DNA from 2 places in the Nocardioides sp. QY071 genome. Region 2 is predicted to be linked to the other one. Evidence: riboswitches for the same ligand, from Rfam matches in the RefSeq annotation. Region 2 holds a riboswitch; the other holds the start of a gene.
What was found. A riboswitch is a leader RNA that binds a small molecule or an ion and turns the genes downstream of it on or off. The one in region 2 is predicted to bind cobalamin.
Positions count from the first base shown of each region.

Region 1 (7,756 bases), 2.1 Mb from region 2:
GCAGAGCACCACCACCCATTCGGCGGCGCGTACGACGGACGTCGCGGCGAGCAGCACGCACAGTCCCGCGCAGGCCACCGTGAACGGGTCGCGTCGGTCGCGGCTGGCGCCGAGCACGACGGCACCGGCGGCGAGGAGGACCAGGAAGGTGCCGATGCCCAGCGCCCGCTCGGGCAGGACCAGACCGCCGAGCAGGCCGGCACCGAGCGCGCCGAGCAGCAGGGCCGGGCGGGCCGGGACACCGCGCTCGGGCCAGAAGCCGCCGAGCAGGTCGTCGGTGATCGACGGGGGTGGGGAGACCGGGGCGGGCGACGGGGCGGGCGATGGGGCGGTGGGAGTGGACACGGGTGCCTCCTGGATCGGTACGGCGGCCGGTCGGGCCGCGGGTTCGAGCGGCAGGTCGACCCGGACCCGGGCGCCGCTGCTCCCGTCGGCCGGGTCGAGGAAGCCGATGGTGCCGCCGTGCAGGTCGGTGACCCACCGCGCGATGGCGAGACCGAGCCCGGTGCTCCCCGTCCCGGCGGACGCGGCGAGGGTGCCGAACGGCTCGAAGACGCGCTCGCGGTCGGCCGCGGGGATGCCGGGGCCGGAGTCGCGGACCTCGATCCGGTACCGCTGCCCCGCGACCTCGGCCCGCACGACGACGGACCCGCCGGAAGGACTGTGCCGCGAGGCGTTGTCGAGCAGGTTGGCGACCAGCTGGTGCAGGCGGGCCGGGTCGGCGGTGACGACGAGCCCGGGTGGGGTGACGCGCACGTCGTACGTCACGCCGCGCCCGAGCGCCTCGGCCTCCGCGACCGCGTCCATCAGCAGCGTGGCGAGCGGGACGGGGCGGGCTGCGAGCGGCGCCCGGCCGGCGTCGACCCGGGCGAGGTCGAGCAGGTCCTCGACCAGCCGGCTCATCCGCTCGGCCTGGGTGAGCGCCGTGGCCAGCACCGCCGGATCGTCGGGTGCGACGCCGTCCACCACGTTCTCGAGGACCGCCCGCAGCCCGGCGAGCGGGGTGCGCAGCTCGTGGCTGACGTTGGCGACCAGCTCGCGCCGCTGGCGGTCGACGCCGGCGAGGTCGCGGGCCATCGTGTTGAACGCGCGGGCCAGCTCGCCGACCTCGTCGCGGGCGGTGTCGGGGACGCGGACGGCGTAGTCGCCGGTCGCCATCCGCCGGGCCGCGGCGGTCATCTGCCGCAGCGGAGAGGTCATCCCGACCGCGAGCAGCTGCGTCAGCGCCAGCGCGAGACCGATGGTGACGGGGATCGTCAGCCAGGTGGGGACGCCGTCGGAGCGGCCGAGGGCCGCGACCAGCGCGGCGACCGTGGCGCTGGCAGCGACGAGCAGGCCGAGCTTGACCTTGATCGAGCGGACGCCGACCAGCGGCTGTGCCCTCCGTTCGCCCGCGCCCCCTACGTATTGGTCGCTCATCGGGCTATTCCTCGACCAATCCGTAGGGGGTGCGGAACGCCGGCACCTCGAGCGCATAGCCCACCCCGTGCGCCGTACGGACCAGGTCGGCGCCGACCTTGGCCCGCAGCCCCTTCACGTGGCTGTCCACGGTGCGGGTCCCGGTCGCACCGGCCCACCCCCACACCTCGGCGAGCAGCTTCTCGCGGGTCACGACGGCACCCGGCGTCGCCGCGAGGCACAGCAGCAGGTCGAACTCGGTCGGCGTGAGCCGCACCTCCTCGTCGCCGCGCCACACCCGCCGGGCAGGTGCGTCGACCCGCAGGTCACCCAGCTCCAGCGCCTTGCGGCCGGCCAGCTCCGTGGCGCGGTCCACGCGCCGCAGCAGCGCAGCCACCCGGGCGACCAGCTCGCGCATCCGGAACGGCTTGGTCAGGTAGTCGTCCGCCCCGACCCCGAGCCCGACCAGCACGTCGGCCTCGTCCGCGCGGGCGGTGAGCATCAGCACCGGCACCGGCCGGTCGGCCTGGATCCGGCGGCACGCCTCGTGCCCGTCGTAGCCGGGCAGCATCACGTCGAGCAGCACCAGGTCCGGCGCGTGCTCGGCGTGCGCCGCCACCGCGCCGGGACCGTCGAAGGCGCGGACGACGTCGTACCCCTCGGCCTGGAGGCGGTCCGCGACCGCCTGGTTGATGACCGGGTCGTCCTCGACGACGAGGACCAGGCGGCGCACGCTCTCCATGTCTCCGAGGCTAGGGGCCTCGGCGGGCGGGATGCGGGGACGACGTGTGGAGGTTTCGTGCAGATCAGCCGGCGAGCTCGTCCTCGACGTACCGGTCACCGGTGGCGTAGAGCCCGCACAGGTAGAGCGGCACGCACAGGCCGAGCAGCAGGAGCACCGACGGAGTCCAGGTCCCCGTCGCGGCGTGCAGGGCGCCGACGCCGAACGGGCCGGCGGCGGCCATCAGGTAGCCGGTGGACTGGGTGAAGCCGGACAGTGCGGCGGTGCCCTCGGGAGTCCGGGCACGCAGCCCGATCATGGTCAGCACCAGCGGGAAGGTGCTGGTGCCGCAGCCGATCGCGAGCGCCCACAGCCAGCCGAGGGGTCGCGGGTCGGCGAGGAAGCCGAGGTACCCGACCGGGTAGCAGGCGATCAGGGCGGTCAGCAGCCAGCGCTGGTCGCGCATCCGGCCGGCGAGGATCGGGATGAGCAGCGAGAGCGGGATGCTGGCACCGGTCACGACGCCGAGCAGGATCCCGGACGCCTCCGCGGAGTAGCCGGCGTCGCGGCACATCTGCGCGAACCAGCCGAAGATCGCGTACGCCTGCAGCGACTGCAGGCCGAACGCGCCCGCCATCGCCCACCCGAGCCGGGTGCGGGCGATGGCGCCGACCCCGAGCGAGCGGGTACGACGCCCCTCGTGGAGGTCGTGCCGGATCAGCCCGATCCACGGCAGCACCGCGATCCCCGCCGTCACCGACCACGCGACCAGGCCACGGGTGTAGTCGACCTGGTCACCGCTGCCGGACGCGATCGGCACGCTGAGCGCCGACGACGCCGTGAGCCCGACCGCCATCGACGTCGTGTAGACCGCCGTGACCTGCCCGACGCGGGCGGGGAAGTGCAGCTTCACCAGCGACGGCATCAGGACGTTGGCGGTGGCGGCGCCGGCGAGCGCGGTGAAGGAGAGGACGAGGAACAGCCAGCCCTGGTGGACGTGCCCGCGGGCCCACAGGCACCCGGTGAGCAGCAGCAGGCCGATCAGGGCGACCCGGTGCAGCCCGATCCAGGACGCCAGCCTCGGTGCGGCCCCGCCGACCACGGCGAAGCAGATCACCGGCAGCGTGGTGAGGATCCCGGCCTCCGTGCTGCCGAGTGGGACGCCGGCCCGGATCTCCTCGAGCAGCGGGCCGACGCTGGACGCGGCCGGACGCAGGTTGAACGCGAGGACCACGATCCCGAGGACGACGAGCAGGCGCTGGAGGCGGCTGTCCTGGGCGGCGTCGGCGGAGGTGGCTGTCACGGAGTCATGGAACACCAGGCGTCGGATGTCCATTCCGGCGGGTTCACCTGCCGTACGTCGCCCGCCGCACCAGCACCTCGAACCGGACCGCGGTCGGCGCCGCCCCCTCCGTTGGTCGGTGGGCCCCGGCGTCCCTCAGCCCGCATCAGGCGATCAGTCCGGGGGTCTGGGCGACCGCGGCCTCGAAGCGGCGCTGCACGTCGGCCCAGTTGACGATGTTCCACCACTGCTGGACGAAGGTGGCCTTGTCGTTGCGGTACTGCAGGTAGTAGGTGTGCTCCCACATGTCGAGCATGAGCAGCGGGACCATGCAGATCGGCACGTTCCCCTGGTGGTCGAAGTGCTGGATGATGTAGGGCCGCTGGGCCAGCGTGTCCCAAGTGAGGACCGACCAGCCGGAGCCCTGGACGCCCAGCGCGTTGGCCTGGAAGTGGGCGCGGAACCTGTCGAAGCCACCGAAGTGCTCCTCGATCGCCTGCGCCAGCTCGCCGGTCGGCTTGTCGCCGCCGTCGGGTGACATGTTGGGCCAGAACACGGAGTGGTTGACGTGGCCGCCGAGGTGGAACGCCAGGTTCTTCTCGAGCGTCGAGAGGCTGCCGAAGGACTCCTGCTCGCGTGCCTCCGCGAGCTGCTCGACGGCGGTGTTGATGCCGGTGACGTAGGCGTTGTGGTGCTTGCCGTGGTGCAGCTCCATGATCTCGCCCGAGATGTAGGGCTCCAGGGCGGCGTAGTCGTAGGGCAGGTCGGGCAGCGCATAGACGGACATGTCGCAAGCCTTTCGCTATTGCAAGTTATTTGCAACAATCGGACCGGGACTTGCTACCCCTGCGGGGCGTCCCCCACCACTCGCCCGGGCGGGCACGAGGTGGGGGCGCCCCGCGTCCGTCCAGAACCCCCGGAGCGGCCGGGAGCGCCCGTGCTAGCGTCCGCCCTGCCAGTCGTGCTCACGAGCATCGTGAGTCAGGGAACCCGGTGGAAGTCCGGGACTGACGCGCAGCGGTGAGGGTGACGGGCGGGGCAGCACGCCACTGGCGACGCACGGCAGACACTCGGCCGGCGTTGCTGGGAAGGCGCTCCGTCCGGTCGATCCCGAGTCCGAAGACCTGCTGGCCGTGGATCCTCCAGGGTCCGCGTCACCCACCCACACAGGCTTCGCGCAAGAGCCTCGGACCGAAAGAGTGACCGTGACGTTCCGTCGTACCCGCTTCCTGGCTGCCCTCGCCGCACTCCCCCTGCTCATCACCGCCTGTGCCGGCGCCCCCGAGGCACGGGAGAGGATCGCCACCGCCGCCGGCTTCCCCGTCGAGGCGAGCGGTTGCGGCTTCACTGCCACCGTCGCCGCGCCGCCCGAGCGCGCGGTCACCATGAACCAGGGCGCCACCGAGGTGATGCTGGCGCTCGACCTGTCCGACCGGATGGTGGGGACGGCGTACCTCGACGACGCGGTGCCGGAGAAGTGGCAGGAGACGTACGACGCGGTGCCGGTGCTGTCGAAGGAGTACCCCGACCACGAGACGCTGCTCGCCGCGAAGCCCGACTTCGTCTACGGCTCCTACGCCAGCGCGTTCGCCGCCGAGTCGGCCGGGACGCAGGACGAGCTCGCGGACCTCGGGATCGGCTCCTTCCTGTCCCTGTTCGGCTGCGGCGAGAACCGGCCGAGCGCCGACGTCTCGTTCGACTCGGTCTGGGACGAGATCGAGACGGTCGCCGACGTCTTCGGCGTTCCCGAGCGGGCCGCCGCCCTCGAGAGGGAGCAGCAGGGACAGCTCGACGAGCTGGCCGCGACGAAGCCGGGCGCCGGCCTGGACGTGTTCTGGTACGACTCCGGCGACAAGACGGCGTTCGCCGGCACCGGCGACGGCGGCCCACAGCTGATCCTCGATGCCGTCGGCGCGACCAACGTCTTCGCCGACGTCGAGGGCGGCTGGGCCGACGTCAGCTGGGAGGAGGTCGTCGCGGCCGACCCCGACGTGATCGTGGTGGCCGACGCGGGCTGGTCGAGCGCCGAGGAGAAGATCGCGCTGCTCGAGAAGGACCCGGTGCTCAAGAGCCTGCGGGCCGTCCAGGCGGAGGCGTACGTCGTGCTGCCCTTCTCCGAGACCACGCCCGGCGTCCGGCTCGCCGACGGTGCGGTGTCGGTCGGCACGCAGCTCGCCGAGCTCGGCTGATGCTGCGGCCGGTCCGTCCCGCGCGGAGCCGGCCGGGCGCCGGCCTCGTGGTGGGCACCGCGCTGGCCGCGCTGCTCGCGGTGTCCGTCGTCGTCGCCGTCGGCATCGGCTCGGTCCACGTCCCATCCGGCGACGTCGTCGACGTCGTGCTCGCTCGGCTGGGGCTCCCGGTGGACGGCGTGACGGTGATCGATGACCGGATCGTGTGGCAGCTGCGCCTGCCCCGGGTCGTCGGCGCCGCCGCCACCGGGGCCGGGCTCGCGATCGCCGGCGCGGTGCTCCAGTCACTGACCCGCAACGACCTGGCCGACCCGTACCTGCTGGGCATCTCCGGCGGCGCGACGGTCGGCGCGGTCAGCGTGATCGTGCTCGGCGTGAGCGTGGCCGGACTGGCAGGAGGTGCCGCGCTCGGCGCCGGCGCCTTCGTCGGCGCCCTGCTGGCACTGGCGCTGGTGCTCGTGCTGGCGACCGGCCGCACGGGCGACCTGCCGCCCCCACGCACCGTGCTGGCCGGTGTCGCGATCGGGCAGATCTGCGCGGCGTACACGTCCTTCGTCGTGATGGTCAGCGGCGACCACGACTCCGCCCGCCGCGTGCTCGCCTGGACGATGGGCTCACTCGCCGGCGTCCGCTGGCAGAGCGCGACCCTCCTGCTCGTGGTCGCCGTCCTCGCGCTGGTCGCGATCCTCGCTTGCTCCTCGGACCTGGACGCCTTCGCGTTCGGCGACGCCGCGGCATCGTCGCTGGGTGTCTCGGTGCGGCGCGCGCGCTGGCTGCTGATGGTCGGTACCGCGCTGCTGACCGCCTGCCTGGTGGCCCACACGGGTGCGATCGGCTTCGTGGGACTGGTCGTCCCGCACGTCGTACGGCTGGTCGTGGGGCCGCTGCACCGCCGGCTGCTGCCGCTCAGCGCGCTCGCGGGTGCCGTGCTCCTGATCTGGGCAGACACCGCGGCCCGCTCACTGCTCGACGGCCAGGAGATCCCGATCGGCGTGGTGACGGCGGTCCTCGGCGCACCACTGTTCGCCTACCTGCTGCGCCGGGAGTCGAGGTCGCAGTGAGCCTGCGCGCCGAGGACCTGACCTGGGGTGTCGCCGGCCGGACGATCGTCCACGACGTCGACCTCGACTGCCCCGAGGGCACCGTGACGGGTCTGCTCGGACCCAACGGATCGGGGAAGACCTCGCTGCTGCACGTGCTGGCCGGCCTGCGCCGACCAGGCGGCGGCACGGTCGAGCTCGCCGGCGAGGACGTCCACCGGATGCCGGCCCGCTCCCGTGCCCGGCGGATCGCCTTCCTCGAACAGCACGCCTCGACGACGCTGCCACTCACCGCCCGTCAGGTGGTCGAGCTGGGCCGGATCCCGCACCGCGGCCGGTGGCCGGCGGCACGCGACGAGGGCGCAGCCGAGATCGCGGCGGCGATGCGGCTCGGTGGGGTGGCGCACCTGGCCGAGCGCACCTGGTCCACGCTCTCCGGCGGCGAGCGGCAGCGGGTCCAGCTGGCGCGGGCCCTCACCCAGCGACCCGACCTGCTCGTCCTCGACGAGCCGACCAACCACCTCGACCTGGCCCACCAGATCGACCTGCTCGCCACCGTCCGGGCGCTCGGCCTGACGACCATCGCAGCCCTGCACGACCTCGACCTGGCCGCGGCGTTCTGTGACCGTCTGATCGTGCTGCGCGAGGGCCGGGTGGTGGCCGCGGGGCCGCCGGCCGACGTACTGACCGCGGAGCTGGTCCGCGACGTGTACGGCGTCGAGACCACCGTCGCGCGCCACGACCACTCGGGCCGGCTGCACGTGGTCTGGCACGACCCGCGGGCGGCCCGCGTCAGGGTGCCGTGACCTGAGCAAGCACGTCGGGGTCGGTCCAGGTGTCGACGCCGACGATCCGGCCCTCGGCCACGGTGAACGCCATGACGCTGAACAGCTCGTCGTGCAGCGTGATGACGACGCCCGCTCGCCCGTTGACGAGCACCGGGTGCACGAACCGGTCGGGGTGGGCGAACATGAGGGCGTTGCGGGCGATCGTCTCGGCGCCCTCGTAGGTCACGACGCCGCCGCGCAGTGCACCCAGGTCGGAGTGCAGCACCGCATCGGGGGCGAGGATGCCGAGCAGCCGCTCGAAGTCGCCGGCGTGTGCCGCGGCGAAGAACGCGTCGACC
Region 1 is NZ_CP124681.1:5,500,570-5,508,325, forward strand. It holds gene QI633_RS26470 (DUF4153 domain-containing protein) at 1-1,419, opposite strand, end outside; gene QI633_RS26475 (response regulator transcription factor) at 1,424-2,140, opposite strand; gene QI633_RS26480 (MFS transporter) at 2,205-3,422, opposite strand; gene QI633_RS26485 (superoxide dismutase) at 3,568-4,188, opposite strand; cobalamin riboswitch at 4,341-4,548, shown strand; gene QI633_RS26490 (ABC transporter substrate-binding protein) at 4,601-5,590, shown strand; gene QI633_RS26495 (iron chelate uptake ABC transporter family permease subunit) at 5,590-6,651, shown strand; partial or broken gene QI633_RS26500 (ABC transporter ATP-binding protein) at 6,654-7,401, shown strand; gene QI633_RS26505 (sigma-70 family RNA polymerase sigma factor) at 7,423-7,756, opposite strand, start outside.
Region 1: another riboswitch for cobalamin. It lies ahead of QI633_RS26490 (ABC transporter substrate-binding protein); the one in region 2 lies ahead of cobN (cobaltochelatase subunit CobN).

Region 2 (7,756 bases):
AGGCCGGTCGTGAGCACGCTCTTGCCGGCGTCGGAGGTCATGCCCGCGACGAGCAGGGCTGCGCCCCGCGTCACCCTCGCTTCCCCCGGAAGACGTGGCGCTGCAGCGTTGTCGGCACGGGTCCACCCTCGCGCACCCAGTCCACGACCGCATCCGTGGCCGCTCCCGAGAGGACACCGCCGAGCCAGGTGTCCTTGGGCCGTCGCCCGCCGGGGAACCAGGTGAAGTCGCGGACCAGCACGACATTGGACCGGTCGCACTCGTCGAGGCAGTCGACCACGCGGACCCGGACCCGCGGTCCGCGACGCCCCGCCGGGTCGTCGAGCGCCTCGATCTCGTCGCGCTGCGCACGGTGGTCGACGTCCGGATGCTTGCCGGCCGTGCCGCAGCAGCAGTCGCGGCAGAGCAGCACGTCACGCTCAGGCAGCCCCATCGGCTCCCCCGTCCGCCGGTCCCCGCAGCAGGAACAGGTCCATCACCCAGCCGGCCTCGGCCTTCGCATCCGCCCGCGCCGCGGCGATCTGCCCGGCCACGTCCCGGACGAGACCGGACACGAGGCGTTCCCCGACGCCGCCGAGGTTCGCGCCCCACCAGATCGTCCAGTCCGCGAAGCCGTCGAGGTCGACGCCGGAGGTCAGCATCACCACGAGATTCCGTTGCCCCAGGCCGACGTCGGCCCGGAGCCGACGCGCGGTCGTGACGTGGACCGGCTGCCCGACCTCGTGCAGCACGATCCCGTGCCGCGCGGCGAGCACCTGCGGCGCGCTGATCCCCGGCACGACGTCGAAGTCGGCACCGAGCTCCTGGAAGACCCGGATCGCGCCGTCGTACAGCGACGGGTCGCCCCAGACCAGGAAGGCGCACGTGCCGTCGCGCCCCTCGATCACGGAGCGGTACGCCGCCAGGCGGGCGGCGTACCAGTCGGCGACGGCGCCCTCGTAGCCCGCGCGGTCCAGTCCCGGCGAGCGGTCCCGCTCGGGGTCGCGGACCACGACGAGCTCCAGGCCGTGCGCGTCCGCGACCGCCTGCCGGACGGCCAGCAGCGGGTCGTCGTCCCGCTTGGCCACGGCGAGCGCGTAGTCGCACCCGGCCAGGGCCGCCGCGGCCTCCGGCGTGACGTGCTGCGGCCCCATCCCGAACCCGACGATCCTGACCCTCATCGGTCCTCGAGGTCCCCTTCGACCTCGAGGTACGCCGCCTGCAGCGCGGCCAGCACCTCGGGATCGGGCGACTCCCACAGGCCGCGGTCCTTCGCCTCGTGCAGCCGCTCGACGATGCTGCGCAGCGCCCACGGGTTCGACCTGCGCAGGAACTCCTGGTTGGTCTCGTCCAACACATACGACTGGGCCAGCGACTCGTACATCCAGTCGTGCACCACCCCGGCGGTCGCGTCGAAGCCGAAGAGGTAGTCGACGGTCGCGGCCAGCTCGAAGGCGCCCTTGTAGCCGTGCCGCTGCATCGCGCCGATCCAGCGCGGGTTCACCACGCGCGCACGGAAGACCCGGTTGGTCTCCTCCTGCAGCGTTCGGGTGCGGACGGCGTCCGGCGTGGTCGAGTCTCCGACGTACGCCTTGGGCGCGGTTCCGGTCAGCGCGCGGATCGTGGCGACCATGCCGCCGTGGTACTGGAAGTAGTCGTCGCTGTCGGCGATGTCGTGCTCGCGGGTGTCGATGTTCTTGGCCGCGACCTTGATCCGCCGGTAGTTGGCGCGCATGTCGTCGGAGGCGGGTACGCCGTCCAGGTCGCGGCCGTAGGCGAAGCCTCCCCACGCCGTGTAGACCTCGGCGAGGTCCCCGTCGTCGCGCCACGAGCCGGACTCGACCGCCTGCAGGATGCCGGCGCCGTAGGACCCCGGCTTGGAGCCGAAGATCCGCGTCGTCGCCCGCCGCTCGTCACCGTGCTCGGCGAGGTCGGCCTGGGCGTGCGAGCGCACGAAGTTCCGGTCCAGCGGCTCGTCGAGCTCGGCCACCATGCGGACCGCGTCGTCGAGCATCGCCACGACGTGCGGGAAGGCGTCGCGGAAGAATCCGGAGATCCGCACGGTCACGTCGATCCGTGGCCGGCCCAGCTCCTCGAGCGGCATCACGCTCAGCGTGTGCACCCGCTTGGACGCCTCGTCCCACTCCGGGCGTACGCCGAGCAGCGCGAGCACCTCGGCCACGTCGTCGCCGGACGTGCGCATCGCCGACGTCCCCCACACCGAGAGGCCCACCGACTCCGGATAGGCGCCCTCTTCCGACAGGTAGCGCTCGACCAGCGACTCGGCCATCGCCTGCCCGGTCTGCCACGCGAGGCGGGACGGGACCGCCCGCGGGTCGACGGTGTAGAAGTTGCGTCCGGTCGGCAGTACGTTGACCAGGCCGCGCAGCGGCGAGCCCGACGGACCGGCCGGCACGAAGCCACCGGCCAGTGCGTGCAGCGTGTGGTCGAGCTCGTCGGTGGTCCGCCCGAGCCGCGGGACGACCTCGGTGGCGGCGAACGCCAGCACCCGTCGTACGTCGGCCGAGGGGTGCAGGTCATCGACGTGCCCCGCGTCCCAGCCCGACTTCTCCATCGCCTCGACCAGCGCCCGCGCCTCGGCCTCGACCCGGTCGACCTCCACCGTCGGCGCGTCAGGGGCCAGGCCGAGCGCGGCCCGCAGCCCCGGCACCGCCTGCGCCTGGCCGCCCCACACCTGCGCGGCACGCAAGATCGCGAGCACCAGGTTGACCCGCGCCTCGCCTTCCGGCGCCTGGCCCAGGACGTGCAGCCCGTCGCGGATCTGGACGTCCTTGATCTCGCACAGCCAGCCGTCGACGTGGAGCAGGAAGTCGTCGAAGTCGTCGTCCTCCGGGCGGTCCTCCAGCCCGAGGTCGCGGTGCAGCTCGGCGGCCCGCATCAAGGCCCAGATCTCGCCGCGGATGGCGGCCAGCTTGGCCGGGTCCATCGCGGAGATCTTGTCGTACTCCTCGAGCAGGCCCTCGAGACGCGCGATGTCGCCGTACGCCTCGGCGCGGGCCATCGGCGGCACCAGGTGGTCGATGATCGTCGCGTGCGCGCGGCGCTTGGCCTGCGCGCCCTCGCCGGGATCGTTGACCAGGAACGGGTAGATCAGCGGCGTGCTGCCGATCGCCGCGTCGGTCGCGCAGGACGCCGACAGGGCGGCGTTCTTGCCCGGCAGCCACTCCATCGAGCCGTGCTTGCCGAGGTGCACGACGGCATGCGCGCCGAAGCCGTGCTGCACCCAGCGGTACGCCGCCAGGTAGTGGTGCGACGGCGCCAGGTCGGGGTCGTGGTAGATCGCGACCGGGTTCTCCCCGAAGCCGCGGGGCGGCTGGATCATCAGCACGACGTTGCCGGCCCGCAGGGTGGCGAGCACGATCTCGTCGCTGTCGTTGACGAACAGCCGTCCCGGCGCGGGCCCCCACGCCTCGACCATCGCCTCGCGCAGGTCCTCGGGCAGGTCGGCCGTCCACGCGGCGTACTCCTCGGCGGAGACCCGCACGTGCGCGTCGGTCAGCTGCACCGACGTCAGCCACTCCTCGTCCTGCCCGCCGGCGGCGATCAGTGCGTGGATCAAGGTGTCGCCGGCGACCGTGTCGTCGTCGAGGTCCAGCACGCCGAACCCGTCGCCGACGTCGTAGCCCGCGTCGCGGAGCCGGCGCAGCATCCGCACCGCGGAGACCGGGGTGTCGAGGCCGACGGCGTTGCCGATCCGCGAGTGCTTGGTCGGGTAGGCGCTCAGCATGAGCGCGATCCGCTTGTCCCGGTTGGGGATCCGCCGCAGCCGCGCGTAGTTCACCGCCAGCCCGGCGACACGCGCCGCCCGCTCCGGGTCGGCGACGTACGACGGCAGCCCGGCGGGATCACGGGGGTCGATCTCCTTGAACGAGAACGGCGCGGTGCTGATCCGCCCGTCGAACTCGGGGATCGCGACCTGGTTGGCGTAGTCGAGCGGGGTGACACCGTCGTCCGACTCCTCCCACTCCGCGCGGCTGCTCGTCAGGCACAGTCCCTGCAGGACCGGGATGTCGAGCGCGGCGATCCGCTCCACGTCCCAGGTCTCGTCCTCCCCGCCCGCACTCACCGTGGCCGGCGTGGAGCCGCCCGCCGCCAGCACCGTGACCACCAGTGCGTCGAGGTCGCGGAGCGCGGTGAACAGCTCGTCGGGAGCGGCCCGGAGCGAGCCGGCGAAGATCGGCACCCCGACCGCGTCACCGGTCGCGTCGATGGCGTCACACAGCGCGTGCACGAACGCGGTGTTCCCGCTCGCCTGGTGCGCCCGGTAGAAGAGCACCCCCACCTTCGCCGACCCCGAGCTCGACGGCGTGTCGAGACGCTCCCGCTCCACGATCCCCCACGCCGGGATCACCTCGGGAGCGTCGAAGCCCTCACCGGTCAGCAGCACCGTGTCGGACAGGAAGCGGTGCAGCTCGGTGAGGTTCCGCGGCCCGCCCTCGGCCAGGTAGCGGTGCGCCTCCGCGGCGATCCCGACCGGCACGGTCGAGGCCTCCATCAGCTCCGCGCTGGGCGTCAGCTCGCCGCCGAGCACCACGAGCGGCCGGCCGGTGCCGCGCAGGGCGGCCAGCTCCGCGTCGTACTGCTGCGGGGAGCCGAGCAGCCGGATGACGACCAGGTCGGCGGCGGACGCCAGGGCGACGAGATCCTCGAGGTCCGAGCGACTCGGGTTGGCCCAGCCGTAGTCGGCGCCGCTGGCCCGCGCGGACAGCAGGTCGGTGTCGGACGTGGACAGCAGTGCGATGCGCGCCATGACGCTCAAGGCCTCCTCGGGGTTCGCGCCCCTCTTCGGTAGGTGTGTCCGCGGCCAGTGTCTGGCTGCCCGCCGCACGAAGGCGTCGGGGTCACAGTGGCGGAACCGCCCCGGTCTCACACCGGGTTCCTGCACCGCGGACCTGTGGGGCATCACCTTACGGTGGACCCGTGACTTCCCCGCAGGCGCCCGGCCTCAACGTGGCCGTGCACGGCCACCCCAACCTGGACACCCTCCTGCTGTGGCACCCCGCCGTCCGCACCGACGCCGACGCGGTCGGCGCCCTGGCGAGCCGGATCGCCACCCGCAGCGGGGTCCGCGTCGTCGTACCGACCTGGGAGGACGGCCGCGACCTGCTCCGCTCGGTCCGCTACGCCCGCCAGTCGGCGGTGCACCCGCCGGACCAGGTCTCCGTCGTCGGGTACGGCGCCGCCGGGATCGCCGCGCTGAGCCTGGCCCAGCACCAGCGACGCCTCGGCATCGGCCTGCGCCGAGTGACCTGCGTCGACGGCGCCCCCGACCTCACCGACCCGATCAGCGGGCAGCCGCTCGCCGCCCCGACCCCGGTCCCGGTGGACACCGCGGTCGACGTCGTCGCCTCGGAGGACCCGGCGTGGGCGCAGGCCACCGTCACCGCGTGGCAGGCCGCCGACTGGGCCGCCACGCTGGTCCCTGCCGATCAGTTCACCTGGCGCATCGCCTGACCCGCCCGCAGGTCGCCCAGCACCCGGCGCGCCGTGGTGATGCCGGACTCGATCGCTCCGTCGACGACGACGCCGTTCCACCCCTTCGCATAGTCGGCGCCGGCGAAGTGCAGGCGCCCCGAGGGCTCGGTGAAGTGGCTCCAGCCGTTGATGAACTGCCCCGACTTCAAGGTGGCCCAGGTCTGCCCCGACCAGGGATCGGCGACCCAGTCGTGGCCGCCGCAGTCGATCACCCTCAGCCCGGCCTCCCACACGTCGACCGCGCGCTGCACCGAGGCGACGTCCTCGATGTCGATGGCCGTGTGGTCGGACCCGAAGCCGACCAGGATCGTGGCGTCCTCCTCGTCGAGGACGTACTCGCTACGCACCAGGGAGATCGGATGCACGCCCGGCGCGCCCGCGATGACCGAGTGCCGGCCGGCGACCTTGATCCAGACCTTGAAGCCGACCGAGTTGGTGCCGTCCGCGACCACCTCCCGCTGCAGGTCCGAGAGGGCCGGTGAGAACTCGATCCGCCCCAGCGCACCGATCGGCGCGGTGACGATGACGGCGTCCGCCTCGTCGACCCGGCCGTCGGCGAGCACGACCCGTGCCCGGTCGGCGTCGTGCCGGACCGAGGCGACGGGCGTCGAGAGGGAGACCGGGCAGCGCAGGTCGGCGGCGATGGCGTCGTACAGCCCGCGCATCCCGTTGCTCAGCTTGAACCGAAGGGTCTGCTCGTCCATCAGTGAGCTGCGGTGGTCGCTCAGTGACGCCCAGTGCTTGGCCATCAGAGGCGACGCGGTAGCGGTCGACCCCTGGTAGCCGGCCGACCAGTACGAGTCGGCGAGGTCGATGTCCTCCTGGCTGAACTCGCCGGTGCGCAGGCAGTCGAGCACGCTGCCCTTGTCCGCGGCGAGGAAGCGTTCGCGCAGGTCGGGGTCGGTGTCGTCCGAGCGCAGCACGAACAGCGGGTCGTGGGGATAGGGGAAGAACTCGCGCGACCCCTCGAAGATCGTGTCCTGCAGGCGCGCCAGCCTCGTGTCGAGCTCGTGCTCGGTCCCGGCGTGGACGACGCCGTCGCTGACCCAGTAGGCCGACTCGACGTCGGGGCTCGGGTGGATCTGCTGGGCGTAGCGGGTGATCTCGGTCCACACGAACGGCTGCATCCAGTGCACCCAGGTCGCTCCCATCTCCAGGGCGTGACCGCCCAGTCGCTCGTCGGTCCAGGCCCGGCCGCCGATCCGGTCGCGGGCCTCGTAGATCCGCACGTCGACGCCGGCCGCCTCCAGCTCGCGGGCGGCGACCAGGCCGGCGAAGCCGGCCCCGACCACGATCACGGACCGGCTCTCGGGTCGTGCGGGTGCAGTGTGGGTGGACATGGTGACTCCTTCGGGAGGGACGGTTCGGTGGTCAGGCGGAGCGGCGCGCGGGACGCCGCCAGCGCCCCACGGCCGTGCCGCCGAGGAAGGTCGCTGCGACGAGGGCGAGGAAGGCGATCGCCAGCACCCTCGACCCGCCGATCAGCGTGGTGAAGTTGGCGATCACGAGCACCGTGATGCCGACCAGTCCGAGGGTGCCGAGAACCGGCGCGACGGTCGTGTGCCACAGCGTCCGGCCCGATCCCACCGACCGGAAGTAGGCGATGATCGCGACACTGGTCAGCACCATGACGGCGAGGATCGCCACGATCGAGACGCCGGCCATCCAGGTGAACAGCTCCAGGACGGGGTCGGCGCCGGCGAGGGCGAACACCCCGACGAGGACGACGGCGCTGGCGGTCTGCACGAGCGAGCCCGCGTGCGGGGACCCGTGCCGGGGGTGGACCTCCATCAGCCGGCGGGGCGCGTAGCCGGCGCGGGCCAGCGCGAAGGCGTAGCGCGCGATCGCGTTGTGGAAGGCGAGCAGGGCTGCGAACAGGCTGGTCACCAGCATCACCATCATCACGTCGGCCGCCGTTCCACCGAGGAAGGTGCTCGCGGCGACGAAGGTGAGACCCGCCGGGTCGACCTGCGCCGCGGCCTGGACCTCGGCGCTGCCGAACGCCAGCACCACGGCCCAGCTCGCGACGGCGTACAGGACCCCGATGGTGGCCACGGCCACGTAGGTCGCGACCGGCACGGTCCGCCTCGGGTCGCGCGCCTCCTCGCCGTAGATCGCGGTCGCCTCGAAGCCCACGAAGGAGCCGATCGCGAACATGAGGGCGATCCCCGGCGACCCGGACAAGAAGGCGGACGGCGTGAACGACGCCGCGTCGACGCCGTGGGCGCCGCCCCGGGCCAGGACCGCCACCGAGAGCAGGACGATCAGTGCGATCTCGGCG
Region 2 is NZ_CP124681.1:2,041,203-2,048,958, reverse strand. It holds gene QI633_RS09835 (cobyric acid synthase) at 1-74, opposite strand, end outside; gene QI633_RS09830 ((2Fe-2S) ferredoxin domain-containing protein) at 71-433, opposite strand; gene QI633_RS09825 (SAM-dependent methyltransferase) at 420-1,160, opposite strand; gene cobN (cobaltochelatase subunit CobN) at 1,157-4,750, opposite strand; cobalamin riboswitch at 4,785-4,904, opposite strand; gene QI633_RS09815 (hypothetical protein) at 4,921-5,454, shown strand; gene QI633_RS09810 (NAD(P)/FAD-dependent oxidoreductase) at 5,430-6,815, opposite strand; gene QI633_RS09805 (APC family permease) at 6,847-7,756, opposite strand, start outside.